DNA from 2 places in the Oryzomicrobium sp. genome. Region 1 is predicted to be linked to the other one. Evidence: predicted binding sites of a transcription regulator. Region 1 holds the regulator's gene; the other holds the start of a gene.
The links. Region 1 encodes FliA, which starts transcription of late flagellar genes. Its sites were predicted from a motif close to CTAAAGTTNNNNNNNNNNNNGCCGNTA; they were not measured.
Positions count from the first base shown of each region.

Region 1 (15,409 bases):
CCGGCCGCGACGACGCGGTGATCAAGTCCCTCGAGGATTTCCGCCCCCGCGGCGTGGCCGGGGTCACCACCCTGTCCAACGGCCAGATCGTGCTGATTCTGGACATGAAGGAACTGCTGGCGGACATGGGGCAGCACCTCGATTCCGACAGCCGCAGCCTGCGCGCCCTGGAAGTGCACTGACCGGGCTCACCACTGCCGGATGAAAAAGCGGGGCTCACGCCCCGCTTTTTCATTTCTACGGTATCGCGTCGGGATTGAGTTGCAGGCTTGACAGGCTGGAAAACTTTAAAAACGACATGAAAATGAATTGGTTAGCTATTTAATTTTTCTGGATTTTTCTATAATACGGCCAACGTAAAGCGCACCCGGTATGGCTGAAGACAGCGATCTCGAACGAACAGAGCAGCCAACAGGCAGACGGCTCGAAAAGGCCCGGGAAGAGGGCCAGGTTCCCCAGTCTCGCGAACTGGGCGCTTTTCTCGTCCTTATCGCCGGCGCCGCCGTGATGTGGACCCTGGGCGGCTATTTCGTGGATCGCATGCTCCGGGTGTTCAAGAAGGGTTTCGCCTGGGACCGCCAGCTCGCCACCGATTCCAACGTCCTGGTGATGCGTCTGGCTGATGTGGCCACCGATGCGGTGTTCGCCCTGTGGCCCCTGTTCCTGGTGCTGATCGTTGCCGCCCTTGCCTCCCCGGTTTTCCTCAACGCTTGGCATTTCTCGGCCCAGGCCTTCTCGCCCCGGTTCAATCGCCTCAACCCGATGAACGGAATCGGGCGCATCTTTTCCTGGAACGGCCTGGTGGAACTGCTCAAGGCCGTGGTCAAGGCGGGCCTGGTGGGCGGTGTGGCGATCTGGGTGATCTGGCGCGAGATCGACCAGTTGCTCGGCCTGGCGTCCCAGCCCCTGGAATCCGGCCTGGCCGACGCCGGCCACCTGATGGCCTGGAGCTTCCTGGTGATTGCCTCGGCCATGGTCCTGATCGTGGCGGCGGACGTGCCCTTCCAGCTGTGGCAGTACTATGACAAGCTGAAGATGACCAAGGAAGAGGTCAAGCAGGAAATGAAGGAGATGGAGGGTAGCCCCGAGGTCAAGGGCCGCATCCGCCAGCTGATGCGCGAAGCTGCGCGCAAACGCATGATGTCCGCAATTCCCAAGGCCGACGTGATCGTCACCAACCCCACCCACTTCGCCGTGGCCCTGGCCTACCAGGCCGGCATGAAGGCCCCCAAGGTAGTGGCCAAGGGTCTGGGCGTGCTGGCCCTGAAGATCCGCGAGATCGGCGCCGAGAACGGCGTGCCGTTCCTCGAAGCTCCGCCCCTGGCCCGGGCCCTGTACAAGCATGTGGAGCTGGAGGCGGAAATCCCCGGCGACCTGTATACCGCCGTGGCCGAGGTGCTGGCCTACGTCTACCAGCTGCGCCGCTACCGCAGCGAGGGGGGCGACTATCCGGTGCCGCCCCGGGATCTGCCGGTGCCGCCCGAACTGGTGCCTCCGGCGCCTGAAGAGCCTGCGCTGGCGGGAGCGCTGAATGGCTGAAGCCAGCGCCGTCCTGCGCGGCTTGTTCAGCCGCCTCTCGCCCCAGCAGCTGGCGGGGCCGATCCTCATTCTGATGATCCTGGCGATGATGGTGCTGCCGCTGCCCGCCTTCGCCCTGGACGTGTTGTTCACCTTCAACATCGCCCTGTCGATCATCGTCCTGCTGGCCGCCATCAACACCCAGAAGCCCCTGGACTTCTCGGTCTTCCCGACCCTGCTGCTGGTCACCACCCTGCTGCGCCTGTCGCTCAACGTGGCCTCCACCCGGGTGGTGCTGCTGCACGGCCACGAAGGGCCGGATGCCGCCGGCAAGGTGATCGAGGCCTTCGGCCACTTTCTGGTGGGCGGCAATTACGCCATCGGCCTGATCGTCTTCCTCATCCTGGTGGTGATCAACTTCGTGGTGGTCACCAAGGGCGCCGGCCGGGTGGCCGAAGTGTCGGCCCGCTTCACCCTCGATGCCATGCCCGGCAAGCAGATGGCCATCGACGCCGACCTCAACGCCGGCCTGATCGGCGAGGACGAGGCACGCAAGCGCCGCACAGAGATCGCCACCGAGGCCGACTTCTACGGCTCCATGGACGGTTCGTCCAAGTTCGTGCGCGGCGACGCGGTGGCCGGTATCGTCATCATGCTCATCAACGTGGTCGGTGGCTTGGTCATCGGCGTGCTCCAGCACAACATGGATGCCGCCACCGCCGCCAAGCAGTACGTGCTGCTGACCATCGGCGACGGGCTAGTGGCCCAGATTCCCGCCCTGATGATCTCGATCGCCGCCGGCATGGTGGTGACCCGGGTCGGCGACAACGAGCCGATCGCCCAGCAGTTCCTCAGCCAGCTCCTCTCCAATAGCCGGGTGATGGGCGTGACGGCGGTGATCGTCGGCGGCCTGGGGATCATCCCGGGCATGCCCAACCTGGTCTTCCTGCTCTTTGCCGGCACCCTGGGCTACTACTCGTGGCATCTGTCGAAGAAAACCACCGAGGTGGCCAAGGCCAAACCGGTGCCAGTCCAGGCCAAACCGCCCCAGGAAGCCCAGGAGGCCAGCTGGAGCGACGTGCTGCCGGTGGACGTGCTCGGCCTGGAAGTGGGTTACCGCCTGATCCCGCTGGTGGACAAGAACCAGGACGGCGAGCTGCTCAAGCGCATCCGCGGCATCCGCAAGAAATTCGCCCAGGAAATCGGCTTCCTGGTCCCCTCGGTGCACATCCGCGACAACCTGGAACTCAAGCCCAACGCCTACCGTATCCAGCTCAAGGGGGTGGAGATCGGCGGCGGGGACGCCTATCCGGGCCAGTTCCTGGCCATCAACCCGGGCCGGGTGGCCGCCGAGATCAGCGGCAACAAGACCATCGACCCGGCCTTCGGTCTGCCGGCGGTGTGGGTCGAGGCCGCCCTCAAGGACCAGGCCCAGGCCTTTGGCTACACCGTCGTCGATTCCAGCACCGTGGTGGCGACCCACCTCAACCACCTGATCATGTCCCATGCCGCCGAGTTGCTCGGCCGCCAGGAGACACAGGCCCTGGTGGATTACGTCGGCAAGGAAGCCCCCAAGCTCACCGAAGACCTGGTGCCCAAGCTCATCCCCTTGGGAACCCTGCAAAAGGTGCTGCAGAACCTGCTCGAAGAGGGCATTGCCATCCGCGACATGCGCACCATCCTCGAGACCCTGGCCGAGCATGCGCCGCGCAATGCCGACGCCGAGGCTCTCACCGCCCAGGTGCGCCAATCCATGGGGCGTGCCATCATCCAGCAGCTCTATCCGGGCAACGCCGACATGCAGGTCATGGCCCTGGATCCCCAGCTGGAGCGCATCCTGGTCCAGGCCGTGTCCGGCTCCGGCGACGGCGCCACCATCGAACCGGGCCTGGCTGACACCCTGGTGCGCGAAACCGCTGCAGCGGCGCAGCGCCAGGAAGAGCTCGGCCTGCCGGCGGTGCTGCTGGTTCCCGGCAGCATCCGCGCACTGTTGTCCCGCTTCCTCCGTCGTTCGGTGCCCCAGCTCAAGGTGATTGCCCACGCGGAAGTACCCGAAACGAAGATCATCAAAGTGACCTCGATCATCGGAGGTAGGTCATGAACGTCAAGAAATTCATCGCCGTCAACGCCCGGGAGGCGCTGCGCAAGGTCAAGGAGACCCTGGGCGCCGACGCCATCATCCTGTCCAACCGGGGCGTGGCCGGCGGTGTCGAGATCATGGCGGTCGCCGCCCGGGACATGGCGGCCATCGCCCCCGGCCCGTCCCGCGACGAGCAGGGGCCGGTGCCGGTCGCTCCCCGGCTGCCTGCCGCCCGCAGCGACGACGGCGACGATTATTCCGTCAGTCTGAGCGCGGCGCGCGCTGCCGCTGCCCAGGCGCCGGTCCGTCCGACGCCGATGCCCCTGGCCGACCTGGCCGGCGGCATGGCTCCGCCGCCGGAACAGCGTCCCGCCCCCTTGCCGCGCCCCGCTGCCGAGGCCGGCTATGCCCCGTTTCGCCAGGTGCGGCAGGAGGTGGCCGCGCCCCGCGGCATTGTTCCGCCGCCTGTGCCTCCGATGGCGCCGCCGGCCATGGAGCGGCCTGCGGCCATCGCCGCGGAACCCCGCCGTTCCCTTCGCCCCGAGCCCCTACCACGCGCCGAGGAGCCAGGCGTTTCCCAGGCGGTGATGGACGAACTGCGAGCCCTGCGCAAGGTGGTGGAACAGCACCTGGCTGGCTTCAGCTGGGCCGAGACGGGGCGCCACGAGCCGGGCAAGACCCAGGTCCTGGCCCAGTTGCTCGATGCCGGGTTTTCGCCCGGATTCGCCCGGGAGCTGCTCTCCGGCCTGCCCGAAGGGCTGGATGCGGCCCAGGCCATGATCTGGGTGAAAGGGGCGGCGGACCGTTCCCTGATGACCCTGGCTTCGGACGCCGACATCATCGAGCAGGGCGGCGTCTATGCCCTGGTCGGCCCCACCGGCGTGGGCAAGACCACCACCACCGCCAAGCTGGCGGCCCGCTGCGTGGTGCGCCACGGCGCCGCCAAGGTGGCCCTGGTGACCACCGACGGCTACCGGATCGGCGCCCACGAGCAACTGCGCATCTACGGCCGTATCCTGGGGGTGTCGGTGCACCTGGTGCGCGACGCTTCCGACCTGCGCCAGACCCTGGCCGAGCTGTCCCACAAGCACATGGTGCTGATCGACACCATGGGCATGAGCCAGAAGGACAAGCACGTCCAGGAGCAGATCGCCATGCTGGTTTCCGGCGGTAGCGTGCGCCGCCTGCTGTTGCTGTCCGCCACCAGCAAGGGCGACACCCTGGACGACGTGATCCGCGCCTACCGGGGCGACCAGCCCGGCGACGGTCTGGCCGGGTGCATCCTGACCAAGGTGGACGAGGCGGCCAGCCTGGCCTCGGCCCTGGACACGGTGATCCGCCATGGCCTGTCGCTGCACTACGTTTCCAACGGCCAGCGGGTGCCGGAAGACCTGCACCTGCCCAACCGCACCTACCTGCTGCACCGCGCCTTCCGCGACGTGCCCGGCGATTCGCCCCACCGTTACGCAGGGCTCGAACCGACCCTGGTAATGGCCAATGCCGGCCTGCCCAGTTCCGGAGGCAGCCATGGCTGAGTTCTATGCCGACCAGGCGGCGGGGCTGCGCCGCATCTTCGGCCAGGAAACGGTGCGGGTGGTCAATTGCATCGCCGGCCGCACCGGCGTTGGCCGCAGCGTCGTCCTGGCCCAGTTGGCCGCCACCCTGGGGCGCCAGGGCCAGGAGGTGCTGATCCTCGACGAGAACGGCGAAAAATCGGTAGCCGCCTTGTTCGGCGCCATGCCCCGGGCCGATCTGCTCGATGTGCTGCGCGGCCGCTGTACCCTGGCCGAGGCGTTGCTGCCGGTGGCGCCGGGGGTGACCCTGCTGCCGGTGGCCCAGGCGATGCGCGCCATGGCCGCCGCCACGCCGGCCCAACAGCGGGCCCTGGCCGACACCTTGGCGGGTATCGATCGGCCGGTGGACGTGATCCTGGTGGACGGCGCCCCAACCCCGTCCGGCGTTTCCCCCCTGGGGCTGGCGGCGGGCGAGACCCTGGTGGTGGTGTCGGGCGACACCGCGGCCATCACCGAGGCCTATGCCCTGATCAAGCGCCTCAGCCAGTCCTACGGCCGGCGCCACTTCCGGGTGCTACTCAACAACATCCGCCTGCCCGAGGAAGCTGCCGCCATTTTCGATAACATGGCCCAGGTGGCGGCCAGCCGGCTCGGTGTGCGGGTGGACCTGGCCGCGACCCTGCCCCACGACGAGGCCCTGCGCCGGGCGGTGCGGTTGGCCCAGCCGGTGATCGCCGCCTATCCGGATAGCCCGGTGTCCTATGCTCTCAGGATGCTGGCGGCCGACCTGATGTCCTGGCCAGTGGCCGATTCTCAGGGGCCGGGGGGACTCGGACAGTTCACCCAACAGCTGTTACACTTGAGCCAACAAATAACGCCAACCGCTGTCCTTGCCGGATAGCCAGTACCAGAGCCGATGTATACCCCTGCCGGACAGCTTGATAGGGAGCAGCTGATCCAGCATTACGCCCCGCTCGTCAAACGCATCGCCCATCACCTGATGGCGCGCTTGCCGGCCAGCGTGTTGGTGGATGACCTGGTCCAGAATGGCATGATCGGTCTGCTGGACGCCATGACCCGCTTCGAAAGCGGCATGGGCGCCCAGTTCGAGACCTACGCCACCCAGCGCATCCGCGGTGCAATGCTGGACGGCTTGCGCGAAAACGACTGGTTGCCCCGGGGGCTGCGGCGCGAGCTGCGGCGCGTGGAGCAGGCGGTGCATCGGCTCGAGCATGCCAATGGCCGCCCGCCTACCGAGCAGGAACTGGCCGATTCCCTGGAAATGCCTCTGGCGGACTACCAGCGTCTGCTGCTCGACGCCCGGGGTCACCAGATTCTCTATTTCGAGGATTTCTCCGACGAAGAGGGCGAATCGTTTCTCGACCGCCATGCCGGCAGCGAAGACGATGATCCCTTGCGCCGGCTGGAGGATCAGGGGCTGCGCCAGACGCTGGTGGCAGGGATCGATGCTCTGCCCGAGCGCGAAAAACTGGTGATGGCCCTGTACTACGAAGAAGAGCTCAACCTGCGCGAGATCGGCGAAGTCCTCGGCGTGACCGAATCCCGGGTCTGCCAGCTGCACAGCCAGGCCATCGCCCGGCTGCGCGCCCGGGTGTTGGGCGAGGAGGGAAAAGTGAAGAAGACCAAGAAGGGGCGTCATGGATAAGATCAGCCTGATCGGCCTGGTGGTGGGCCTCACTGCCATCGTCGGAGGACAGATTTTCGAGGGGGGGCACATCGGCTCCCTGTTGCAGCCCACCGCCTTTGTCATCGTGATCGGCGGCACGCTCGGGGCCATCCTGCTGCAAAGCCCGTCGGCCACCTTCACCCGCGCCCTGCGCATGCTCAAGTGGGTGGTCCTGCCGCCCCAGGTGGAAACCAAGCGACTGATCGACCAGGTGGCCAATTGGAGCCAGATTTCCCGCCGCGAGGGCCTGCTGGCGCTGGAAGGTTTCATTGCCGCCCAGACCGATCCCTTTTACCGCAAGGGTCTGCAATTGCTGGTGGATGGCGCGGAGCCGGAACGCCTGCGGGAAGTGCTCGAGGTGGAGATCGGCGCCTACGAGAGCGATCTCAAGCAGGCCGCCAAGGTGTGGGAATCCGCCGGCGGTTATTCGCCCACCATCGGCATCCTTGGCGCGGTTATGGGCCTCATCCACGTCATGGAAAACCTGACCGATCCCTCCAAGCTGGGGGCGGGCATCGCCGTGGCCTTCGTCGCCACCATCTACGGCGTGGGGCTGGCCAACCTGGTGCTGATCCCCATGTCCAAGAAGCTGCTGGCCTACGCGGGCCGCCTGGTCACCGCCCGGGAAATGTTCGTGGACGGCCTGGTGGGCATCGCCAACGGCGACAACCCGCGCATCATCGAAGGCCGCATGCGCGGCTACCTGGGCTGATTTCATGGCGAAGCGTCGGCGCGGCCACGAGGACGAGCACGAGAACCTGGAGCGCTGGCTCGTCTCCTACGCCGACTTCATCACCCTGCTGTTCGCCTTCTTCGTGGTGATGTACGCCATTTCCTCGGTGAACGAAGGCAAGTACCGGGTGTTGTCCGATTCCCTGGTGTCGGCCTTCCGCAACGTGCAGATCGTCGGGGCCGGGCAGATGCAGGTGGTTACCACGCCTAATGCGGCGGTCAAGCAGATCGTGGTGCAGCAGGACCCCAAGAGCGAGGCGCGTCGCCAGGCCCAGCGCGAGAAGATGCGCAATGTGGCCCAGGACATCTTTCGCGTGTTGGCCCCCCTGGTGCGCCAGGGCAAGGTGCGCCTGGTGGAAACCGACAAGGGCGTGACCATCGAGATCGCCGACAGCGTCCTCTTCTCGCCCGGCCAGGCCCAGCTGGAAACGACCTCGGTCCAGGCCCTGCGCATGGTCGGCGAGGTGCTGGCGCCCACCGAATTCCCCATCGTGATCGAGGGGCATACCGACAACGTGCCCATCCGCACCTCCCAGTACCCCTCCAACTGGGAACTGTCGGCGGTGCGGGCCACCACGGTGCTGCGCCTGTTCGTCGATGCCGGAGTGTCGCCGCAGCGCCTCACCGCCATCGGCTACGGCGAGCACCGGCCGGTGGAAAGCAATGACAGCCTAGAAGGCCGGGCGCGCAACCGACGCGTCTCGATCCTGATCGAGTCGGCCATCCCGCTCGAACCGGAGGCGCCTCCCCTGGCACCGCCACCGGAGCAGCCCCAGGCCGCTGCCGCGGCAGGCCGTGGCGGTGTGGCCACTTCGCCTGCCGCCGCTTCGGCGGTGGGGGCCGCCCTGGGCGGAGGAGGGGGACAACCGGGGCGCTGAAATCGAGAGAATCCGGGGCGGTCGTAGGCCCCGGGGAGCAGCGCAAATGACAACGCCCTCGCAAGAGGGCGTTTCCGTTGGGGCATCTAGTATCGCCGCCGGTCGCTTGCGCTGCCGCCGTTCAGATCGAATTCAGACCGAGTCGATCAGGCGGCTGCCGGTGCCGGCCTGCTTCTGGCCGTCGGGACCATAGACACCGCTACCGGCCTGGTGCCGCTGGAGGAGCACCTGGAGGGCGCCGCTGGCCCCCTGCAGACGTTGGGAGATCAACTGGCCGTTGAGCCCATTCAATTCCTGGGCCTGGTGGGCGAGGGATTGCAGGCGTTCCCAGGCGGCGCGCATCTCCGCGGTACCGTGAGCTTCCAGGTAACCGTGGAAACCGGCGCGGTCATTGGTGAAGCCGGCGACCTGGAGCAGGTAGCGGCGTTCATCGGCGATGCGGTTGAGTTGCTGGACCAGGGGGGTCTTGGCGGCCACCAGGGCGTCCAGACTGTCGACCTGGCCGGCGGTGAGGGCGGCCTGCTCCTGTTGCAGCAAGGTGACGAACTGGCCGATGGCCGACTCCTCCTGACTCAGCAGGGTAGCGAATTCACCTGGTGTGGCGGCTGCGGGAGGCGTGGCAGTAGCCATTCGGACTGATCAGGCCTGACGGCCGGCCCGTTCCGGGCTGCCCTGGACCAGTTCCCGCGCGGTGGCGAGCAGGCGATCAGCAATGGCGCCGGAATTGATGGAGAAGCGGCCTTCGCTGATGGCCTGGCGGATGGCGGCCACCCGGCCGGCGTCGAAGGGGCTGTCGCTGCTGGCGGCCTCTTCACTGCGGGACAGGCTGACGCGCACATCCTCGCCGGACGGCGCTTCCTCGGTACGGGTTTGCTGCCGGACGCGCGCGTCGCCGGCAGCGTAGCTGCCGGTGGTACTGGCCGGTGGGGTGGCAGAGGGTGAGATTTTCACGATGGGCCTCTGAAATAGTTTCCTAGCAAATCCTTCTATCGGCACAACGGCGAGAAACTTGAGGCCCTTTGTTATGCCGTTTTGCAAATCGCATTGCCGGGCCCGGGCATCAAGCAGATGCATCCGCTTGAATTGTAGCCGATTTCACCCACAGCGGGCGGGAACGGGGCGTTAAAAGCTGACTTCGACGATCCCGCCGGCACGGGCGGTGCCGCTGACGGTCTGGCCATTGGCTGTGCGCACCTGGGCGGGTTGGCCTTCTGCTGCGTTCGACAGGGCGGTGCCCTCGGCGCTCACCGAGAAGCCGGCCCCCTGGGACACCAGCTTGACTGGTTGGCCCTGGCGCACCACCAGCGGTGCGATCAACTGGTCGGCCCGGATCGGCTGGCCGGCGGCGATGGCGTTGCGCAGGCTTTTGCCCACTAGTTGCCCGGTATCGGTGACTACCCCGGCCGGCAGGGTGGCCAGGTCGCCGCTGGCCAGGGCCACGTCGGCGGCCTGGAGGGGCTGGTTGGGGGCCAGGGGGCGGGCCGATACCAGGTAATTGCCCATCACGCTGACGGTGACCGGCACGAACACGGTCCAGCCGGCCGGCGCGTTGCAGCGCACGCCCACGGTGGAGCGCCCCCACAGCCGGGCGCCGTTGGGCAGGAAAGCCTCGACGGCAGGGCAGGGGGTGAGCTGGGTACGCGGGTCCAGGGTGCCGATGCTGCTGCTGACCCGGCCGGGCAACCCCTGGGTCTGGGTTGCCAGGAAGCGGTCCACCGCGTTGTACACCACGGCCTCCACCCCGTTGCCCTGGGCATGTCCCGGCAGGGATGCCAGGGTTAACAGGAAGACGAGCAGCGGGGCGAGCAGACGAGGCATGGGATCGGCATCGGAGTGGCGGGGCAGGGCTATTGTGCCCCAGGGGCGGGCCCCCGGCAAAACTTGCCGGATGGCATGGATAGGAGCGGCGCCGGCGGCATCGCCCGGGCCGTGACCCCGGCCCTGCACGGCGTTTCCCGGGGCTGGCGGAGCAAGAAGGGAGTTGGCATGAAATCCGCTAAGGAAAAGCCAGTCTTCTCCAGCGAGGTTTCCCGTGGTGGCCAGCAAACTCGATCAGCTCATCAACGTCCAGCGCCAGGCGCTCGGCGTGCGCTCCCAGCGCCAGCAGATCCTGGCGGCCAACATCGCCAACGCGGACACCCCCAACTACAAGGCCCGTGACATCGATTTCCAGTCGGTGTTCGCCGATGCGGTGGCCGGCAAGAGCCAGGATAGCGGCGTCGATCTGGCCCGCACCAACACTCGCCACCTGTCCGGCACCGGCAGCCCGTCGCCCTTCCCGGTGCTCTACCGCCGCGACGTGCAGTCGAGCGTGGACGGCAACACGGTGGACATGGACACCGAACGGGCCTCCTTCACCGACAACGCCCTGCACTACGAAGCTGCCGTGACCTTCATCTCCGGCCAGTTCCGCACCATGCAGTCGGCGATCCAGAGCAACAACGGCTGACCTTCGGCGCCCGCCAACGAACAGGAATAATCACCATGAGCATGTTGAGCGTCTTCAATATCGCCGGCAGCGCCTTGACCGCCCAGTCCATGCGCCTGAACACCGTGGCCAGCAACCTGGCCAACGCCGACTCCATGGTCTCGGCCAACGGCCAGCCCTACCGGGCCAAGCAGGTGGTGTTCGAAGCGGTGCCGATGGGCTCCACCCAGGCCTCCATGGGGGTCAAGGTGCAGCAGGTGGTGGAAAGCGCCGCCCCGGGCCGCCTGATCTACGACCCCCGCAGCCCGGCGGCCAACGCCGACGGCTACGTGACCATGCCCAACGTGGACGTGGTCGAGGAAATGACCAACATGATTTCCGCCTCCCGGTCCTACCAGACCAACGCGGAAGTCATGAATACCGCCAAGACTCTGCTGATGCGCACTCTCAATCTCGGCCAGTAAGCCGCGCATCCATACCCTGTTACGTAGGAGACCACCATGTCCACCGTCCAGTCCTCCACTGATCCCCTGGCTGCGTACAAAAGCGGCTCGTCGAGTTCGTCCGGGTCCAAGTCGTCCGGTTCCAGCACGACCGCTTCCGACATGCAGACCACGTTCCTCAAGCTGCTCACCACCCAGCTGCAGAACCAGGATCCGCTCAACCCCATGGACAACGCCCAGATGACGTCCCAGTTGGCTCAGATCAACACCGTCAGCGGCATCGAGAAGCTCAACACCACCATGGCGCAGATGATGTCGGCCTTCACGGATGCCCAGGGGGTGCAGAGCGCCGCCCTGCTCGGCAAGAACGTGCTGACCAGCGGCAACACCCTGGCGCTCGGCGAGAACGGTGGCCTGGCGGGGATCGAGCTGGGCAGCGCCGCCGACAAGGTGGTGGTCAACATCAAGGATTCCACCGGCCAGGTCGTGGCGACCGAGGAGCTGGGTGCCAACAGCGCCGGCAGCTTCGCCTTCATCTGGGACGGCAAGGGCGCCGACGGCACGGCGCTGCCCCAGGGCAGCTACACCTTCGACGTGACGGCCTCCAAGAGCGGCAGTGCCGTCAAGGCCACTGCGCTGCAACTTGGCACGGTAACTGCATTGGTTCGTACCAGTACCGGATTCAACCTGGATCTGGGCTCCCAGCAGGTGTCGTTCTCCGACGTCCGCCAGATTCTCTAAGCCCGCCGTCCATCCAGACCGGCAAAAAGCGCCGGCAGCCCGGTAAAAACGATCAGTCAGGAGTTAGAACATGGCATTCCAACAAGGCTTGAGTGGACTCGCCGCCTCGTCCAAGGCGCTGGATGTGATCGGCAACAACGTTGCCAACGCGAGCACGGTCGGCTTCAAGGCGGCAAACGCCCACTTCGCCGACGTCTATGCCAACGCCCTCAACGGGGGCGGCGCGATGCAGGTGGGCATCGGCACCTCGCTGGCGGCGGTGGTCCAGCAGTTCACCCAGGGCAACATCACCACCACCAACAACCCCCTGGACATCTCGATCAACGGCAACGGCTTCTTCCGCATGAGCCAGAACGGGGCCATCACCTACACCCGCAACGGCCAGTTCCACCTCGACAACAGCAACTACATCGTCAACGACCAGGGCTACAAACTGACCGGCTACCTGGCCGATGCCACCGGCAACATCGCCGCCACCACGCCCCAGGAAATCCAGATCAGCGCCACCGACCTGGCGCCGGTGGCCACCGGCGCCAGTACCGGCACCGGCTTCAAGGGCGTTCAGGCGGTGGTGAACCTGGATTCCCGCTCCCTCGTGCCGAGCACCGCCTGGGCTCCCACCGTGTCCCCGGGGCCGACCAACGGCCTGGCGACCGTCAGCGCCACGTCGTACACCTACTCGACTCCAGCCCAAATTTACGATTCCCTGGGTAATTCCCACACCATGACCTACTACTTCCGGCAGACGGCGACCCCCGGGCAGTGGCAGGTCTATGCCAACGTGGATGGTACCCAGTTCTCCAACGTGGACCTGGGGGCCGGTGCCGGCAACCCCATCACCCTCAATTTCGACACCAACGGCAAGCTCACTACCGCCATGCCGATTACGGGGGTGAGCGTGAACTTGGCCGGTATCACGGCTGACCTGACCGCCGCCGGAGTGAACAAGCCCAACGGTGCGACCACTCCCCTGGTGTTCGGCCTCGACTTTACCGGCACGACCCAGTACGGCAGCACCAGCGGTACCAATACCGTTACCTCTGATGGCTACAGCTCGGGCCGCCTGGTGGGCCTGTCGGTGGGTGCCGACGGCATCGTCCAGGGGCGCTACAGCAACGGCCAGGCCCGCAACCTGGCCCAGGTGGTGATGGCCAACTTCCAGAACCCCAACGGCCTCACCAGCCTGGGTAACAACCAGTGGGCCCAGACGTCCGCCTCCGGCCAGCCGGCCATTGGTACCCCCAACACCGGCAGCATGGGGGTGCTCCAGTCCAACTCGATCGAAGAATCGAACGTGGACCTGACCGGCGAACTGGTGGCCATGATCACTCAGCAGCGCAACTACCAGGCCAACGCCCAGACCATCAAGACCCAGGATTCGATCATGAACACCCTGGTCAACCTGCGCTGATCGCCGTTCTGACCTGTAACCCGTAGCCAACCTCACTGACCTGACCGGATTCCATGGATCGCCTCATCTACACGGCCATGAGCGGCGCCAAGCATGCCTTCCTGCGGCAGGCCGGCGTGGCCAACAACCTGGCGAACGCATCCACCGTGGGCTACCGCAGCCAGGATCACCAGTTCCGTGCCGTACAGGTGCAGGGCGAAGGGATGCCGACCCGGGCCTTCGTGGTGGATGCCTCGGTCAAGGACGTGTTCGATCAGGGCACCCTCAGCTACACCGGCCGCGCCCTTGACGTGGCCGTGCAGGGCCAGGGTTGGATCGCTGTCCAGGCGCCCAACGGCCAGGAGGTCTATACCCGGGCCGGCAACCTGCAGGTCAGCGCCAACGGCCAGTTGCAGACGCCGGACGGCTATCCGGTGCTCTCCCCCAGCGGCCCGATCGCGGTACCGCCGGACAACCGGGTGACCGTTGCCCCGGACGGCACGGTATCGGTGGTGCCCCAGTTCGGCACGCCCAACGTGACCGACTCGGTCAGCCAGATCAAGCTGGTGAATCCGGACCCCTCGACCCTGGAGCGGGGCGCCGACGGTTTCTTCCGCCTGAAGAACGGCCAGCCGGCCGATGCCGACCCGAACGTGCGTCTGGCGCCGGAAACCCTGGAAGGGAGCAACGTGAACGTGGTGGACAGCATGGTCACCCTGATCTCCCTGTCCCGGCAGTTCGAGATGCAGGTACAGATGTTGCAGAAAGCCGATACCAATGCCCGCAGCGCTGACCAGCTGCTCAGCCTCTCCAGCTGACCGGCGCGATGAATAACTAGGAAGAATGCACCGATGATCCGCTCACTCTGGATTGCACGGACCGGCCTGGATGCCCAGCAGACCCAGCTGGACGTGATTTCCAACAACCTGGCCAACGTCAGCACCAACGGCTTCAAGCGCTCCCGTGCGGTGTTCGAGGATCTGCTCTACCAGACCGTCCGCCAGCCCGGCGCCCAGTCGTCCCAGCAGACCCAGATTCCCTCCGGCCTGCAGATCGGTACTGGCGTGCGCCCCGTCTCCACCGCCCGCGTCTTCACCCAGGGCAACCTGCAGCAGACCGGCAACGCGATGGACGTGGCCATCAACGGCAACGGCTTCTTCCAGATCCTGATGCCGGACGGCACCATCGCCTATACCCGGGACGGTTCGTTTCAGCAGGACAACCAGGGCCAACTGGTCACCTCCAGCGGCTATCCCCTGCAGCCCAACATCACCATTCCCTCCAACGCCCTGACCCTGACCATCGGCAAGGACGGGGTAGTCAGCGTGACCTTGCCGGGCCAGACCAACGCCCAGCAGCTGGGCCAGATCCAATTGGCGGGCTTCATCAACCCGGGCGGCCTGCAGAGCGTCGGCGAGAACCTGTTCCAGGAAACCGCCGCCAGCGGCGCTCCCCAGCCCAACATTCCCGGCACCAACGGCCTGGGCAGCCTCAACCAGAATTACGTCGAGACCTCCAACGTGAACGTGGCCGAGGAGCTGGTGACGATGATCCAGACCCAGCGTGCCTACGAGATGAACACCAAGGTCATTTCCACCTCCGACGCGATGCTGGGCCGCCTGACCCAGTTGTAAGCCTGGATTGCAACGACAAGGACGAATGCCATGAACCTGCCCACCCTGCGCCGCGGCCTGCTGCTTGCCGCCGCCGGCGTCGCAGCCCTCCTGGCCGGCTGCGCCTCGGTGCCGCCCACCAACATCCACCAGCCGATGACGGCCCGGCCCCAGCCCAAGGCGGAAATTGTTGCCGCCAACGGCAGCATTTACCAGAACGCCAATTTCCGCCCCCTGTTCGAGGACCGGCGCGCCCGCTTCGTCGGCGACACCATCACCATCACCATCACCGAGAACACCAACGCCTCCACCAATCAGGCCACCAAGGCCACCCGCGACAGCAGCATCCAGGCGGCGGTGCCGACCCTGAACGGCCTGCCGGGCA
Region 1 is NZ_DAISLS010000012.1:24,119-39,527, forward strand. Features, by position in the region: gene V7Z98_RS12700 (chemotaxis protein CheA) at 1-182, shown strand, start outside; gene flhB (flagellar biosynthesis protein FlhB) at 373-1,539, shown strand; gene flhA (flagellar biosynthesis protein FlhA) at 1,532-3,619, shown strand; gene flhF (flagellar biosynthesis protein FlhF) at 3,616-5,133, shown strand; gene V7Z98_RS12720 (MinD/ParA family ATP-binding protein) at 5,126-6,013, shown strand; gene V7Z98_RS12725 (RNA polymerase sigma factor FliA) at 6,029-6,778, shown strand; gene V7Z98_RS12730 (flagellar motor protein) at 6,771-7,511, shown strand; gene motD (flagellar motor protein MotD) at 7,516-8,409, shown strand; gene V7Z98_RS12740 (flagella synthesis protein FlgN) at 8,542-9,039, opposite strand; gene flgM (flagellar biosynthesis anti-sigma factor FlgM) at 9,049-9,360, opposite strand; gene flgA (flagellar basal body P-ring formation chaperone FlgA) at 9,532-10,227, opposite strand; gene flgB (flagellar basal body rod protein FlgB) at 10,442-10,858, shown strand; gene flgC (flagellar basal body rod protein FlgC) at 10,894-11,301, shown strand; gene V7Z98_RS12765 (flagellar hook assembly protein FlgD) at 11,338-12,021, shown strand; gene flgE (flagellar hook protein FlgE) at 12,092-13,432, shown strand; gene flgF (flagellar basal-body rod protein FlgF) at 13,486-14,229, shown strand; gene flgG (flagellar basal-body rod protein FlgG) at 14,263-15,045, shown strand; gene V7Z98_RS12785 (flagellar basal body L-ring protein FlgH) at 15,076-15,409, shown strand, end outside.

Region 2 (15,409 bases), on a different contig from region 1:
GGCGCCCACCGGCGAGAGGGTCATGAACTGGGGATTCTGGTCGATCTTGCGCATCTGGCGCACGAACTCGGCGGTGGGCTTGTACAGGGTCACCATCACCACCGCCTGGGGGGCTGCCTTGGAAATGGTCTGCACGGCCTTGCCCACGTCCACCGAGTTGCGTTCCACGGTGCCCACGGCGGAGGGGGTCAGCTTGTGTTTCTTGAGGGCGGCCACCACGCCGTCCAGGCCGGATTTGCCGAAGCCGTCGTTCTGGTAGAAGACGGCGATGTTGGTCAGCCCCAGGGACACCAGCTGGGTGACGATGGCCTCGGTTTCCTGGGCGTAGCTGGCGCGCACGTTGAACATGTAGCGGTTCACCGGGGTGCGCAGGGAGTCGGCGCCGGAGATGGTGCCGATCAGGGGCACCTTGGCGGCGGAGAACACCTCCATGGCGGCGGTGGTCGGCGACGAGCCGTAGAAGCCGATCAGGGCGAAGACCTTCTTGTCGTCGATCAGGCTGCGGGTGTTGGCCACGGCCCGGTCGGTCTCGTAGCCGTCGTCCAGGGCCACCAGTTCGAGCTTGCGCCCGTTCACCCCGCCGGCCTTGTTCACCTGGTCGAAGTAGGCCGAGATGGTTTCGCGCATTTCCTGGCCGTAGGCGCCGTTGGGGCCGCTGAAGGGAGACGACATGCCGAGCAGGATGGCGTTGTCGGTGACGCCGGTTTCCGCCACCGCGGCCGGTGCGGCCAGGGTGGCGAGCAGACAGCCGGCGAGGGCCGCCGCGGTACGCAGCAGTTTCATGATCTTGTCTCCCGAGTGTAATGGACCGCTAATGAATCCCGGGAGGATGGGCGCGGCAGCTGACGCGAAACTTACAGCCATGGCCACTTCGCCCGGCGTCGGACGAATAGTGGAAAAACCGATCCGGCATGAGCGGGCCAAAAGTGGAACGCGTGCTGAAACATGGTTGTAATATTTTTCGATAGCACGGGAATGATTTTCGGGAGCAAGCAAAACCACAACAAGGAGGAGCGGAGATGCTCGAACAATCCCTGGCGCTGCCCAACGCGGAATGGCCGTACTTCCAGATACTCATCCGCCTGGTGCTCAGCCTGGCCCTGGGGCTGCTGATCGGATTGGAGCGGGAGCGGCGCAAGAAGGAGGCGGGGCTGCGCACCTTCGGCTTCATCTGCCTGCTCGGCGCCCTGGGCGGTTCCTTGGGGCCGGCCTTCGCCCTGGTGATCCTGCTGCTCACCGGCATGTTGGCCGTGTTCCTCAACGTACAGACCCTGCGCGCCGGCCAGGGTACCGAGCTGACCACCTCGGCGGCGATGCTGGTGACGGCGGTGGCGGGCATCCTGTGCGGCCAGGGGCACACCATCTCGCCGGCGGCGGTGATGGTCATCGCCACCGCCCTTCTAGCCTGGAAGGAACGGCTGGCGGGCTTTTCCATGGGGCTCACCGAGAGCGAGCTGCGCTCCGCCCTGTTGCTGGCCATCCTGGCCATCGTCATCTATCCGGCCCTGCCGGTCGGTGCGGTGGGGCCTTGGCACCTGGTGGAGCCCCGGGCGGCCTGGGTGACGGTGATTCTGATCGCCGGCATCGGCTTCGTGAACTACGTGCTGTGGAAGGTCTACGGTACCCGGGGCACCGAGCTCTCGGGTTTTCTCGGTGGGCTGGTGAACAGCAATTTCACGGTGATCGAGCTGTCCTCCCGCATCGGCCAGGGGGCCGAGGCCCTGGTGCCGCCCACCTACCGCAGCATCCTGCTGGCCACCACGGCCATGATTGCGCGCAACGCCAGCCTGCTGCTGATCCTGGCACCCATCACCCTGCTCGGTTCCTTCGCTCCCTTCGCCCTGATGATGGCCACCAGCCTGTTGCTGGTGGTGTGGAGCTACTACCGGCGGGCCCCGGCGGAAGCGGCGGCGGTGGCCGAGATCAACCTGGACCTGCCGTTCTCCCTGCCCCAGGCCCTCAAGTACGGCGCAGTGTTCCTGCTGCTGCACATCGTCGGCGGGGTCACCCAGCGCCAGTTCGGCGACGTGGGCTTCTATTTCGTCAGCGTGGTCGGTGGGCTGATGTCCAGCGCCAGTGCCGTGGCCGCTGCCGCCGCCCTGGCCGCCCAAGGGAGCCTGTCGCCCACGGTAGCGGGGACCGGGGCCGTGCTGGCCTCGTTCACCAGCATCGTCTTCAGCCTTTCCTTCGTGCTGCGCACCCGCAGCCGGGGGCTGATCGGCCGGCTGGCCGGAGCCATGGCCTGCATCGCCCTGGCGGGATTGGCCGGGGTGGCCGCGAGCCAGGCCGTTCAGCCCTGGGTGGCCCAGTGGCTGCCCGACCTGGCCGAACTCCAGGCCCACGGGGCGGCGTCGCCCAAACGGTGACGAAAAAAAACCGGCCTCGAAAGGCCGGTTTTTCGGATGGGCGCGGGACGCCAAAGCGGGTCACTCGCTGAAGAACGCCTTGACCTTGTCCATCCACGACTTGGTGCGCGGATTGTGCTTGTCGCCGCCTTCGCCCATGGTCCCTTCGAACTCCTTGAGCAGTTCCTTCTGCTTGTCGGTCAGGTTCACCGGGGTTTCCACCACCACATGGCACATCAGGTCGCCGTGGGCGTGGCTGCGCACCCCCTTGATGCCCTTGCCGCGCAGGCGGAACACCTTGCCGGTCTGGGTCTCGGCGGGAATCTTGATCTTGGCCGCCCCGTCCAGGGTGGGGATCTCGATTTCGCCGCCCAAGGCCGCGGTGGTGAACGAGATCGGCATTTCGCAATGCAGGTCGTCGTGGTCGCGCTGGAACACCGGGTGGGCCTTGAGGTGGATCTGCACGTACAGATCCCCGGGGGGGCCGCCGTTCACGCCGTGCTCGCCCTCGCCGGACAGGCGGATGCGGTCGCCCTCGTCCACGCCGGCGGGGATTTTCACCGCCAGGGTCTTGTGCTTCTTCACCCGGCCGGCGCCGTGGCAGTCGTTGCACGGATCGGCGATGTAGCGGCCGGTGCCGTGGCACTTCGGGCAGGTCTGCTGGATGGAGAAGAAGCCCTGCTGCAGGCGGACCTGGCCGCTGCCCTGGCAGGTGGGGCAGGTCTGGGGCTGGGTGCCCTTCTTGGCGCCGGAGCCGTGGCAGGTGTCGCATTCCTCCATGGTGGGAATGCGGATCTTGGTCTCGGTGCCGTGGGCGGCCTGCTCCAGGGAGATTTCCAGGTTGTAGCGCAGGTCGGCGCCGCGGTAGATGTTGGAACGGCCACCGCCGCCGCCCCGGCCGCCGCCGAAGATTTCGTCGAAGATGCCGCCGAAGGCATCGCCAAACCCGCCGCCGAAGCTGGCTCCGCCGCCACCCATGCCGGCCTGGGGATCGACCCCGGCGTGGCCATACTGGTCGTAGGCGGCGCGCTTTTGCGCGTCGGAGAGGATTTCGTAGGCCTCCTTGGCCTCCTTGAATTTTTCTTCCGCCGATTTATCGTCCGGGTTGCGGTCCGGATGGTGCTTCATGGCCAGCTTGCGGTAGGCCTTCTTGATCTCGTCGTCGGATGCATCGCGGTTGACGCCGAGGATCTCGTAAAAATCGCGTTTGGACATGGCTTGTCTGGGCGGTCGTTCCGGGCGGCCTGGGCCGGCCGGCAAGGGTGGGGGAGGAACGGCGAAGGGTGAGGGGGAGGGGAAACCCCTCGCGCCTCACCCTCTTCGCCGCTGCGGATCAGGCTTACTTCTTGTCCTTCACCTCGGTGTATTCGGCGTCCACCACGTCGCCTTCCACCGTCTTTTCCTGCTGGGCGCCGGGCTGGGCACCGGCAGCACCTGCGGCACCCGCTTCACCCTGCTGCTGGGCGTACATCTTTTCGCCCAGTTTCTGGGAGGCGGCTGCCAGGGCCTGGGTCTTGGCTTCGATTTCGGCCTGGTCGCCACCCTTGATCGCGCCTTCGACTTCGCCGATGGCCTTCTCGATGGCTTCCTTCTCGCCGGCATCGAGCTTGTCGCCGTACTCGGTGAGGGACTTCTTCACCATGTGCACCATGGAGTCGGCCTGGTTGCGGGCATCCGCCAACTCGTGGGCCTTCTTGTCTTCCTCGGCGTGGGCCTCGGCGTCCTTCACCATGCGCTGGATTTCCTCCTCGGACAGACCCGAGTTGGCCTTGATGGTGATCTTGTTCTCCTTGCCGGTGGCCTTGTCCTTGGCGGACACGTGCAGGATACCGTTGGCGTCGATGTCGAAGGTCACCTCGATCTGCGGCGTACCGCGGGGAGCCGGGGGGATGCCTTCCAGGTTGAACTGGCCCAGGCTCTTGTTGCCGGCGGCCATTTCGCGCTCGCCCTGCAGCACGTGGATGGTCACGGCGCCCTGGTTGTCGTCGGCAGTGGAGAACACCTGGCTGGCCTTGGTCGGGATGGTGGTGTTCTTCTGGATCAGCTTGGTCATGACGCTGCCCAGGGTTTCGATACCCAGGGACAGGGGGGTCACGTCGAGCAGCAGCACGTCCTTGACGTCCCCTTTCAGCACACCGCCCTGGATGGCGGCGCCCACGGCCACGGCCTCGTCCGGGTTCACGTCACGGCGCGGTTCCTGGCCGAAGAACTCCTTCACCTTGTCCTGAACCTTGGGCATGCGGGTCATGCCGCCCACCAGGATCACGTCGTGGATGTCGCTGACCTTGAGGCCCGCATCCTTGAGCGCGGTGGCGCAGGGGGCGATGGTGCGTTCGATCAGGTCGTCCACCAGGGATTCGAGCTTGGCCCGGGTGAGCTTCATGGTCAGGTGCTTCGGGCCGGTGGCCGGGTCGAAGGCGATGAACGGCTCGTTGATCTCGGTCTGCTGGGAGGAGGACAGTTCCTTCTTGGCCTTTTCCGCGGCGGATTTGAGGCGCTGCAGGGCGAGCACGTCCTTGGACAGGTCCACGCCCTGTTCCTTCTTGAACTCGCCGACGATGTAGTCGATCAGGCGCTGGTCGAAGTCTTCGCCGCCCAGGAAGGTGTCGCCATTGGTGGCCAGCACTTCGAACTGCATTTCGCCGTCGATGTCGGCGATCTCGATGATGGAGATGTCGAAGGTGCCGCCGCCCAGGTCATACACGGCGATCTTGGAATCCTTGCCGCCGGCCTTGTCCATGCCGTAGGCCAGGGCGGCCGCGGTGGGCTCGTTGATGATGCGCTTGACTTCCAGGCCGGCGATGCGGCCGGCGTCCTTGGTGGCCTGGCGCTGGCTGTCGTTGAAGTAGGCGGGCACGGTGATGACGGCCTCGGTCACTTCTTCGCCCAGGTAGTCCTCGGCGGTCTTCTTCATCTTGCGCAGCACTTCGGCGGAAATCTGCGGCGGGGCCAGCTTCTGGTCGCGCACTTCGACCCAGGCGTCGCCGTTGTCGGCCTTCATGATCTTGTAGGGCATCAGGTTGATGTCCTTCTGCACTTCCTTCTCTTCGAAGCGGCGGCCGATCAGGCGCTTGACAGCGTACAGGGTGTTCTTGGGGTTGGTGACGGCCTGGCGCTTGGCCGGGTCGCCGCACAGAATCTCGCCTTCCTCGGTGTAGGCGACGATGGAGGGGGTGGTGCGCGCGCCCTCGGAGTTTTCGATGACCTTGGGGGTGCCGCCTTCCATGATGGCGACGCAGGAGTTGGTGGTACCCAGGTCGATACCGATGATCTTGCCCATGTTGCTTCCTTTCAGTGTGGGGCGCGGGCCTGGCGGCAGCGCGCGTTCAATACGAGTCCTTGAACCCTAGATAGGGGCCAGCGGCGGGATTTCAAGCCCGGGCCGGCGAAATTCCGGTGCCGTGCGGCCGGCTCAACCCTGGGCCACGGTCACCATGGCCGGGCGCAGCACCCGGTCGTTGAGCACGTAGCCCTTTTGCAGCACGGTGACCACGGTGTTCGGCTCCTGGTCGGCGGGCACCATGCCCACGGCCTGGTGGCGGTGCGGGTCGAATTTTTCGCCCACCGGGTTCACCTCGGTCACGCCGGCCTTGTCGAAGGCGCTGACCAGCTGCTTGAGGGTCAGCTCCACGCCGGACGCCAGGTTTTCCAGGCTGGCGTTGGCGCCGTTGGCGGCGATGGCCGCTTCCAGGCTGTCCTTCACCGCCACCAGGTCGAGGGAGAATTTCTCCACGGCGAACTTGCCGGCCTTGAGCACTTCCTCGGCGGAGCGGCGGCGGATGTTGTCGGCTTCGGCCACGGCGCGCAGCCAGGCGTCCTGCTTGGCGGCCAGTTCGGTTTCGAGCTCGGCCACCCGGGCGACCAGGGCGGCCGGGTCCAGGGGCTGGGCGGCAGCCTCGGGGGCGGCGCCGGCGGCGTCCACGGCGGAGGAGGAGGTGTCGGCCGCCTGTTGCGGGTCCTGGGGCAGGGGAGTCTCGGACATGGTGCGGTTTCTCCAGACGTCTGAAATGAACAATTGCACTTAGATGGGGCGTCGGCGCTGCCTTTCAAGCCCCGGGCCGGAAAAAAACGGTGGGGCTTCTGCTAGCATGGCCCCTTCTCCCATTTCCCCCATCCACCCATCGCCGCCGGGCCGTCCCGGTGCGTTACGAGGCGCAATCACCGTGGCAGGCGCAGCCAGACAGCCAAAGAATATCGGTCGCTACGAAGTGCTCCGCGAACTGGGCAAGGGGGCCACCGCTACCGTCTACCTGGCCCGGGACCCGCAGGACGGCCGGGAGGTGGCGATCAAGTACGTGCGCTTCGGCGCCAACGGCGGCGCGGCCCTATCCCGCCGGCTGCTCAAGCTGTTCAAGACCGAGCACGGGGTCGGCCAGCGCCTCGACCATCCCAACATCGTCAAGATCTACGAGGCGGTGGTGGACACCGACGGCCCCACGCCCCTGGCCTACCTGGTGATGGAGTTCGTGGACGGCGCGGCCCTGGACCAGCACATCCACATCGACCGGCTGCTGCCCTTCCACAAGGTGGTGGGGCTGATCTTCAAGTGCTGCCTGGCCCTGGACCACGCTGCCCGGCACGGGGTGGTGCATCGGGACATCAAGCCGGCCAACATCTTGATCGACAAAGAGGGCAACCCGAAGATCACCGACTTCGGCCTGGCCCTCAACCTGCAAAAGAACAAGGACCGGGATTCCACCTTCGTCATGGGGGTGGGCTCCCCCGCCTACATGTCGCCGGAGCAGGTCAAGGGCTACCCGCTCAACCACAAGACCGACCTGTATTCCCTGGGCGTGCTGCTCTTCCAGCTGCTCACCGGGCGCCTGCCCTTCCGCGCCGACAACCCGGCCTCCCTGGTCTACAAGATCGTGAACATGGAGCCGCCCTCGGTGTGCGCCCTCAATCCGGCGATTCCCGCCGGCATGGACCCGATCCTCAAGAAGGCTCTGGAAAAAGACCTCTACAACCGCTACCGCAGCGGCGCCGATTTCGCCAAGGACCTGTCCACGGTGCGCTACCAGATCGTGGACGACGAGGACGACGTGGCCGAGCGCGACCGGCGGCGTTTCGCCGCCTTGCGCGGCCTGTCCTTCTTCCGCCGCTTCGAGGACGTGGAGCTGTGGGAAATCCTGCGCATCTCGACCTGGCAGGAGGTGCCGGCCAAGATCGCCCTGATCCGGGAGCTGACCCTGGACAAGACCTTCGGCGTGGTCGTCTCCGGCCAGGTGGAAGTGTCGTACCAGGGGCGCAGCCTGGCCCGCCTGGGCAGCGGCGAGGTGGTGGGCGAAATGGCCTACCTGGACCCGGAGCAGGGGCCCCGCAGCGCCACGGTGGTGACCCTGGAGCCGACGGTCTTCCTCGAAATCAGCCCGGCGGCCATGGCGCTTTCCTCCGACGAATTGCAGGAGCGCTTCCACCGCACCATCACCGGCATCCTGATCGGCCGGCTGCGCCAGGCCAACAAGTCCCTGGCCAAGCTCGGCGCGGCGGCGGTGCCCGGCAGCGCTCCCGTTCCCAAGGCCCCGCCGGGGGGCTTGGCCCTGCTCGACTGATCGACCGAGGTGTGCGGCGGCGCACCGGAAGTGCCCCGCTGCCTTCCGCCGTCGAGCCCAATCGCCGTTGCGCCGTCACGCCGCCATAAGGCTGTAACACCGGAGCAAAACAATGCCGCTAGAGTTTTCCGGCGGCATTTCCGTTGCCGAGGCACCGCGCCGCGGCCCTCCGGATTGCCACACTGGGTCGACCCGGGCGGGCCGGCCATTTCCACGTCGTTCCCACGTCGCCGAGGTCGCCTGTTCCTCCCATGCAAACGCCGATCCGCCGCAAGGGCAAGCTGGCCTTTCTCGCCATTCTCTGGCTGGCGGTGTTTCTGCTCGCCCTGGTCCTGAGTCTGGCCCTCGACCTGGCGGAGCAGGCCCTGCCTCTGAACCCGGTAGTCCGCACCGGGGTGTCCACGGGGATCATCGTGCTGACCTTGAACCTGTTCCTGGTGCCCAGGCTGCGCGCCCTGTTCGGCGAGAGGTAACGGCGAGGGGGGAAAAGCGAAGGGCGCCCGCGGGCGCCCTTCGTCGTTTTGGCCGACGGTCCGGATCAGGTGCGGAAGCGGCCCACCGCGCCTTGCAGCGAATCGGCCAGCCCTTCCAGGGCCTGGGCGGCCTGGGCGGTTTCTTCCACGGCGCCGTTGTTCTCCTCGGCCATGGCGGCGATGGCGGCGATGTTCTCCGCCACTTCACCGCTGACCCGGCGCTGCTGCTCGGTGGCGGCGGCAATGGCATCCAGGCCGTGGCCCACTTCGGTGACCGAGCCGTTGGTGGCCTGGAGGATGCCGGCGACACCTTCCACCGAGTTCTGGCTGGCCGCCAGGTTGGTCAGGCCGGATTCGATGGCGGTGCGCACCTGGACCGACTGGGCCGACAGGCTGTCGGTGATGGCGTCGATCTCACTGGCCGAACGGGACGACTTCTCGGCCAGCTTGCGCACCTCGTCGGCCACCACGGCGAAGCCGCGGCCGGCCTCGCCGGCCCGGGCGGCCTCGATGGCGGCGTTGAGCGCCAGCAGGTTGGTCTGCTCGGCAATGTCCTTCACCTCCTGGGTCATGCGGGTGATGGCCTCGGTGCTGCGCACGAACTCGGTGACGGTGTCGGCCATGGTGCGCACGTTGTGCTCCACGCCCTTCATTTCGCCGAGCAGCTGGTTCAGGCTGCGGTTGCCTTCCTCGGCCCGGGCCAGGCTCTCCTGGGATTGCTGCTGGACGTGGCCGGCGCTCTGGGAAATGGACGAGATGCTTTCCACCAGTTGGTCCACCGCGCTGGCGGCATGGACCGACTGCTCGTTCTGGCGGTGGGAACTGGCCGCCACCCGGCCGGCCGAGTTGGAGAGATCGTGGGCCTTGGCGGACACCTGGGCGGCGGAGGTGCTGACCTGGCGCACCAGCCCGGCGAAGTTTTCCATGAGCTGGTTGAAGACCCCGGCGGCCTCGCCGATCTCGTCCTTGCCCTTGACCCGCAGACGGCGGGTCAGGTCGCCGTCGCCCTCGGCGATGTCGCGCAGGCCCCGGGTGAGCTGGCCGATCGGCTCGGTGACGAAGTGGCGGGTGAACAGGTAGATCACCACCAGCAGGCCGAGCACCACGGCCACGGCGGTGGCGGCGATCTTGACGCCGAAGGTGTTGACCGCCGCATCCACGTCGGAAAGGGAGACCTTCATGCTGACCACGCCGAGCACGGTGCCCTCGGGCACCTGGTGGCACATGATGCAGTTCTTGCCCAGGTAGTTGGTGGAGGCCAGGGTCGGGTTCACCACCCGCAAGTAGCGGCCGTCGCCGTCGTCGCCCACGGCGACGAAGGGCTTGCCGCTGCCCATCACCTGCTTCTCGACCTCATCGAGGGGGCGGGTGGATTTTGTGTCGGGGCCGAACACCTTGGAGACGGCGTCGCCGCGGATCACGTGCAGGTCCTTGATCACCGAGAGCTGCTTGATCTGGTCGAGAAAGACCTCGCGCTGGGCCACGGTGCCGGTGATCATCATGCCGGTCAGGCCGGCCATGGTCATTTCGTGAATGCTCTTGGCGAAGCCTTCCGCCTGGTTGACTGCGGTTTCGCGGGTGACGGCGGTTTCCCACACGATCATTCCGCTCCAGGCGGCCACCAGCACTAGCCAGATGGCCGCGGTGAGACGGACCCAGATGCTCCAATCGGCAATACGCTTCATGACACCCGTTACCTCCCTTGGGCTCGCCCTTGTCGGGGCGGCCTTGTTTTAGTAGGCCGGTGGGACGGATCGGGCCTTGTCCCCCGGCATGGGCGCGCTGCCCGTTTTGGCTCAGGCGGCGACGTCAACCTGTTGAATTGTGCCAGCCGCTCCCGACTCGTGCAAAAACACGCCGGTGGCCCGGATCTGGGCCTGGAGCTGATTGTTCTTGTCCTTGAGGGAAAACGGGGTGGCCTGGCCGGTCACCGACAGGGCGCCGATCCCTTGCTCGGCCAGGGTTTTGAACACCGGGCCGTCGGGCCCCAGGGTCCAGGTGCCGAGGTGCGCGAAGGCCGGGTCGGCCTCGTCGATCCAGCCGTTTCCGTCGGTATCCAAGGCCGCCAGTTCGGTGAAGCCGTCGCCGGTGCTGGGGCCGAAAAGCTCCCGGCCGTCGTTCACCTTGCCGTCGCCGTTGCGGTCGAACACGAGGAAGCCGCTGCCGCTGGAGACGAACGGCAGGCTCCCTTTCTGTCCGTCGCCGTACAGGTCGAAATCGATGCGCAGATCGGAGAGCTGGGCGGCCTGCCCGTTGAAGTTGAGCACCAGCGGGTCCCGCAGCTTGGCGTCCCCCAGACGCAGGCGGGCGTTGTAGGTGGCCTGGAACTCCCGGCTCATGGTCAGGTTGGCGCTGAAGTTGATTTCCTGGCCGTCGGCGGTGCGCACCGTGCCTTGGGCGGAGAACGAGGTGGTCTCGCTCTCGTAGACGCTTTCCGAGTAGTCGTACTCCACGCCGTAGCCCTGTTTCGGCGCGGCTTGCTCCGGCGGCGGCGCCTGGGAGGCGGCTGCCTGGGCGCTGGGGGGCAGGGCGGCGGCCTTGAGGTCGCCCAGTTCCCGGGTGCCGACCAGGTGGATCGTCTCGCCGGTGAGCATTTCCACCACGGCCTTGAGGATGCGCAGGCGCGGGTCCAGGTTCTCGTCGTCGGAAAGGTCGATGCCGGATGAGACGGACGAGGCGCTTTGCCCGGAGGCCTCCTTGGCGGACTTGGCCGCGTTGTCCTTTGCCTGGTCATGCTTCAGGGCGTCCAGCGCCGCGCTGGAAATATTCACCCGCGGCTGGGCGCCCTGGCTGCCGTCGGAAAAGTCGGGGCGCTGGTCGCCGATCCAGGCGCGCAGGTTCTCGCTGACATTGTGGCGGCTTTGGGAGGCATGGCTGGAGCGTTGCTCCAGCTGGGTCTGGGTAATGTGCATGGGGAGCTCCGCGAAGGCTACCCCTGTATTAACGGCACCAGCGGCCAAGGCTGAACCGTGCCGCAAACCCTTTATTGGCGCGGGTTTCCAGATGGCATGCCTGGAAACCCGCGCCAGTGCTTGTTCTTCGCGGATGATATTTGGAACGCCGCGCCCCTGGCGGCGTTCCGGCCGGTCAGGCCTTGGCGCCGAGGAGGCGCGCCCGTGCCACCGATTCGGCCAGGCCCTGATCGTCCCGGGGTGTCCGGGTAGGCCAGCCTGCCAGTTGGGCCTCGGCCAGGTCGGCCAGGGCGGCGATCCAGTCGGGTCGCTCGTTGAGGCAGGGCAGGTAGTGGAAGACCTGGCCGCCGGCATTGAGGAAGTCGGCCTTCACCTCCTGGGCGATCTCCTCCAGGGTCTCCAGGCAGTCGGCGACGAAGCCCGGGCACAGCACGTCCACCCGGACGACCCCTTCCTTGGGCAGGGCGGCCAGGGTCGGGGCAGTGTAGGGCTGGAGCCATTCGGCCTTGCCGAAGCGGGACTGAAAGGTGGTCAGCGCCTGATGCTCGGGCAGGTCCAGGGCCCGGGCCAGCAGCCGGGCGGTCTTGTGGCACTCGCAGTGGTAGGGGTCGCCCAGGTCTAGGGAGCGCCGCGGCACGCCGTGAAAGCTCATCACCAACCGGTAGGTCTTGTCATTGGCGGCGGGCTTGCCGTGGGCCTGCCAGTGCTCGCGCACGCTGGCGGCCAGGGCGGCGATATAGCCCGGGTCGTCGGCAAAGCTGCGCTGGCTGCGGACCTCGGGCTGGTTGCGCAGGCCGGCGAGCCACTGGCCGGCCTGGTCGAGCACGGTGGCGGTGGTGCTGGCCGAATACTGGGGGTAGGCGGGCAGCAGCAGGATGCGGGTGTGGTTGTCGGCTTTCAGCCGGTCGAGCACCTCGGGCAGGGCCGGGCTACCGTAGCGCATCGCCCAGGTGACGGTGACCCGGTGGCCCCGCTCGCCGAGCAGGCCCTGGAGCAGTTTGGCCTGGCGCTCGGTGTGCACCTTGAGGGGCGAGCCTTCCGGGGTCCAGATGGTGGCGTACTTGGCGGCGGAGTGCTTGGGCCGGGTGTTGAGGATGATGCCGTTGAGGATCGGCCACCACACCGCCGTGGGGATTTCCACCACCCGGGGGTCGGAGAGGAATTCCTTGAGATAGCGGCGCACCGCTTCGGGAGTGGGGGAGTCGGGTGAGCCGAGGTTGACCAGCACCACGGCGGTCTGAGGCGGGGTGCCGTGCTGGAACGGCGGTTCGGGCTGGAAGCGGGGCATGGGTCCTGAGACGGTGTGTCGCTGTCGCGTTGTTCTTGTGGGGCGCCGGGGGGAGGTTTGGACCCACCGCCCCGGCGCGGGATCAGGCCGTGGCCTGGTAGGTGAGGGCGGAGGAGAGCAGTCGGGCGGTGATGTCCACGATCGGGATGACCCGCTCGTAGGCCATGCGGGTCGGGCCGATCACCCCCACCGAGCCGATCACTTGGCCGTTGGCCTCGTAGGGGGCGGTGACCACGCTGCACTCGTCCAGGGGGGCGATGCCCGATTCGTTGCCGATGTAGATCTGCACCCCGTCGGCCTTGTTCGACAGGTCGAGCAGGCGCACCAGTCCGGTCTTGTGCTCGAACAGGTCGAACAGTTCGCGCAGGCGGCGCACGTTGGACGACAGGTCGTCCACGTCGAGCAGGTTGCGCTCGCCTGAGATCACGTAGCGATCGCCGCTCTCGTGCATGGCCTGGTCGCCCACCGCCAGCACCGCGCTCATCAGCGCCTGGAGATCGCTCTTCAGCTCGCGCAGTTCGGCGTCGAGGCGGTTGCGCACCTGGTCGAAATCCAGGCCGGCGCAGTGCTGGTTGAAGTAGTTGGCGGCGGTGACCAGTTCCGCCGGGGTGTAGGCGGCCTCGGTGAACAGGATGCGGTTCTGCACCTCGCCGTCGGCGGTGACCAGGATCAGCAGGATGCGTTTTTCCGACAGGGCGAGGAATTCGATCTGCTTGATGCGCGGCGCCTGGCGGCGCGGCGCCACCACCACCCCGGCGAAGTGAGACAGGTCGGAGAGGATGCGCGAGGCCGAGGCCAGCAGCTGCTGGGGCTGGCTCGGGTCGAGCTGGTGCTCCAGGACGGCGATCTGCCCTTTTTCCAGGGGGCGCACGGTGAGCAGGGAATCGACGAACAGCCGGTAGCCCCGGGGCGTCGGTATCCGGCCGGCGGAGGTGTGGGGGCTGGCGACGAAGCCGGCCTCCTCCAGGTCGGCCATCACGTTGCGGACCGTGGCGGGGGACAGGTCGAGGCCGGAATACCGGGACAGGGCGCGGGAGCCGATGGGCTCGCCTTCGGCGATGTACCGTTCGACCAGGGTCTTGAGTAGGATGCGGGCGCGTTCGTCGAGCATGGCCTGCTATGTTACCGAAAAGGATCAAAACGAAAATGCCGGCGCCGCGGAGCGCGATGCCCCCGGCGCCGCCCGGAGCGGCACCCGGGCCGGGCACGGACAGTGCCAGCACGGGGGAAGCCCGGCGCCGGCATGGTTTTGTGGTTTAATTTTGCCATGCCACAGTCGTTCAGTACTCCCCGCACCATCGCCCTCATCGGCCGGTACCACAGCCCCGAGGTGGCCGACACCCTGCTGGCCCTCGCCCAGGCGCTGTCCGACCGGGGCGTCAAGGTTCTGGTGGAAGCCGATACCGCCGACAACATCGCCGGCTTCGGCGCCGCCAGCGGCCATGGCTTGGCCAACCACCACACCCTGGGCGGCCTGGCGGCCTTCGACGCAGTGGATTTCACGGTGATCGGCTACCGGGCCGACGTGGCCATCGTCGTCGGCGGCGACGGCACCATGCTCAACGCCGCCCGCCAGCTGGCCCGCTACCGGGTGCCCCTGGTGGGGGTGAACCAGGGCCGGCTCGGCTTCATGACCGACATCGCCCGTTCCGACATGCTTTCGTGCCTGGACGACCTGCTCGAAGGGCGCTTCATCCCGGAAAGCCGGCTGCTGCTCGGCGGCGAGGTGGTGCGCGGCGGCGAGGTGGTGGCCGCCAACGTGGCGCTCAACGACGTGGTGGTGGACAAGGGGGCCATCTCCCGGCTCATCGAATTCGAGTTGTTCATCGACGGCGAGTTCATTTACAGCCTGCGCGCCGACGGCCTGATCGTCTCCACCCCCACCGGCTCCACCGCCTACTCCCTGTCGGCCAACGGGCCGATCCTGCACCCCACCCTGGGCGGCATCGCCCTGGTGCCCCTGTGCCCCCATGCCCTGACCAACCGGCCGATCACCATCCCGGAAACCAAGGCCATCGAAATCCGCATCCTCTCCGCCGACGACTCCCGGGTGCACTTCGACGGCCAGGTCACCCAGACCCTGTGCCGCTACGACAGCGTGCGCCTGTTCCGCTCCGAGCACAGCGTCTGCTTCCTGCACCCGCCGGGCTACAGCTACTTCGCCATGCTGCGCCAGAAGCTGCAGTGGAGCGAAAAGCCCAAGGGCACCTGACCCCGGCTGCTTCTCCGACCACTCCTCACTTTACTGCGCCTCCTCGCCCCTTATGCTGCAGCGCCTGACCATCCGCGATTTCGTCATCGTCGACCGCCTCGAACTGGAGTTCGCCCAGGGGTTCGGCGCTTTCACCGGGGAAACCGGGGCCGGCAAGTCGATCCTGGTGGATGCCCTCGCCTTCGTCCTTGGCGAGCGGGCCGACAGCGGCCTGGTGCGCGCCGGCGCCGCCCGGGCCGAGGTGACGGCGGCTTTCGACGTCGCCGCCCTGCCCGGCGTGGGCGAGTGGTTGGCGGAGCAGGACCTGGCTGCCCCCGAGGACGGCGAGCTGCTGCTGCGCCGGGTGCTCGAAGCCGGCGGCCGCTCCCGGGCCTACATCAACGGCAGTCCGGCCACCTTGCAGCAATTGAAGGCGGTGGCCGAGGACCTGGTGGACATCCACGGCCAGCACGCCCATCAATCCCTGCTGCGCGGTGACGCCCAGCGCGCCCTGCTCGACGGCCAGGCCGGCCTGCGCGACGACGTGCGCGCCGTGGGCGAGGCCTGGCGCGCCTGGCAGGAGGCCCGGATGCTGTTCGACGAGGCCGAGCGCAACGGCGCCCAACTGGCCGAAGAGCGGGAGCGCCT
Region 2 is NZ_DAISLS010000018.1:10,352-25,760, forward strand. Features, by position in the region: gene V7Z98_RS16460 (ABC transporter substrate-binding protein) at 1-783, opposite strand, end outside; gene V7Z98_RS16465 (MgtC/SapB family protein) at 1,020-2,366, shown strand; gene dnaJ (molecular chaperone DnaJ) at 2,427-3,560, opposite strand; gene dnaK (molecular chaperone DnaK) at 3,685-5,625, opposite strand; gene grpE (nucleotide exchange factor GrpE) at 5,758-6,327, opposite strand; gene V7Z98_RS16485 (serine/threonine-protein kinase) at 6,554-7,897, shown strand; gene V7Z98_RS16490 (hypothetical protein) at 8,149-8,370, shown strand; gene V7Z98_RS16495 (methyl-accepting chemotaxis protein) at 8,436-10,055, opposite strand; gene V7Z98_RS16500 (VCBS repeat-containing protein) at 10,167-11,282, opposite strand; gene hemH (ferrochelatase) at 11,458-12,570, opposite strand; gene hrcA (heat-inducible transcriptional repressor HrcA) at 12,653-13,681, opposite strand; gene V7Z98_RS16515 (NAD(+)/NADH kinase) at 13,838-14,782, shown strand; gene recN (DNA repair protein RecN) at 14,835-15,409, shown strand, end outside.
Region 2: the regulator FliA is predicted to act here: its motif matches at 11,312-11,338, upstream of V7Z98_RS16500 (VCBS repeat-containing protein).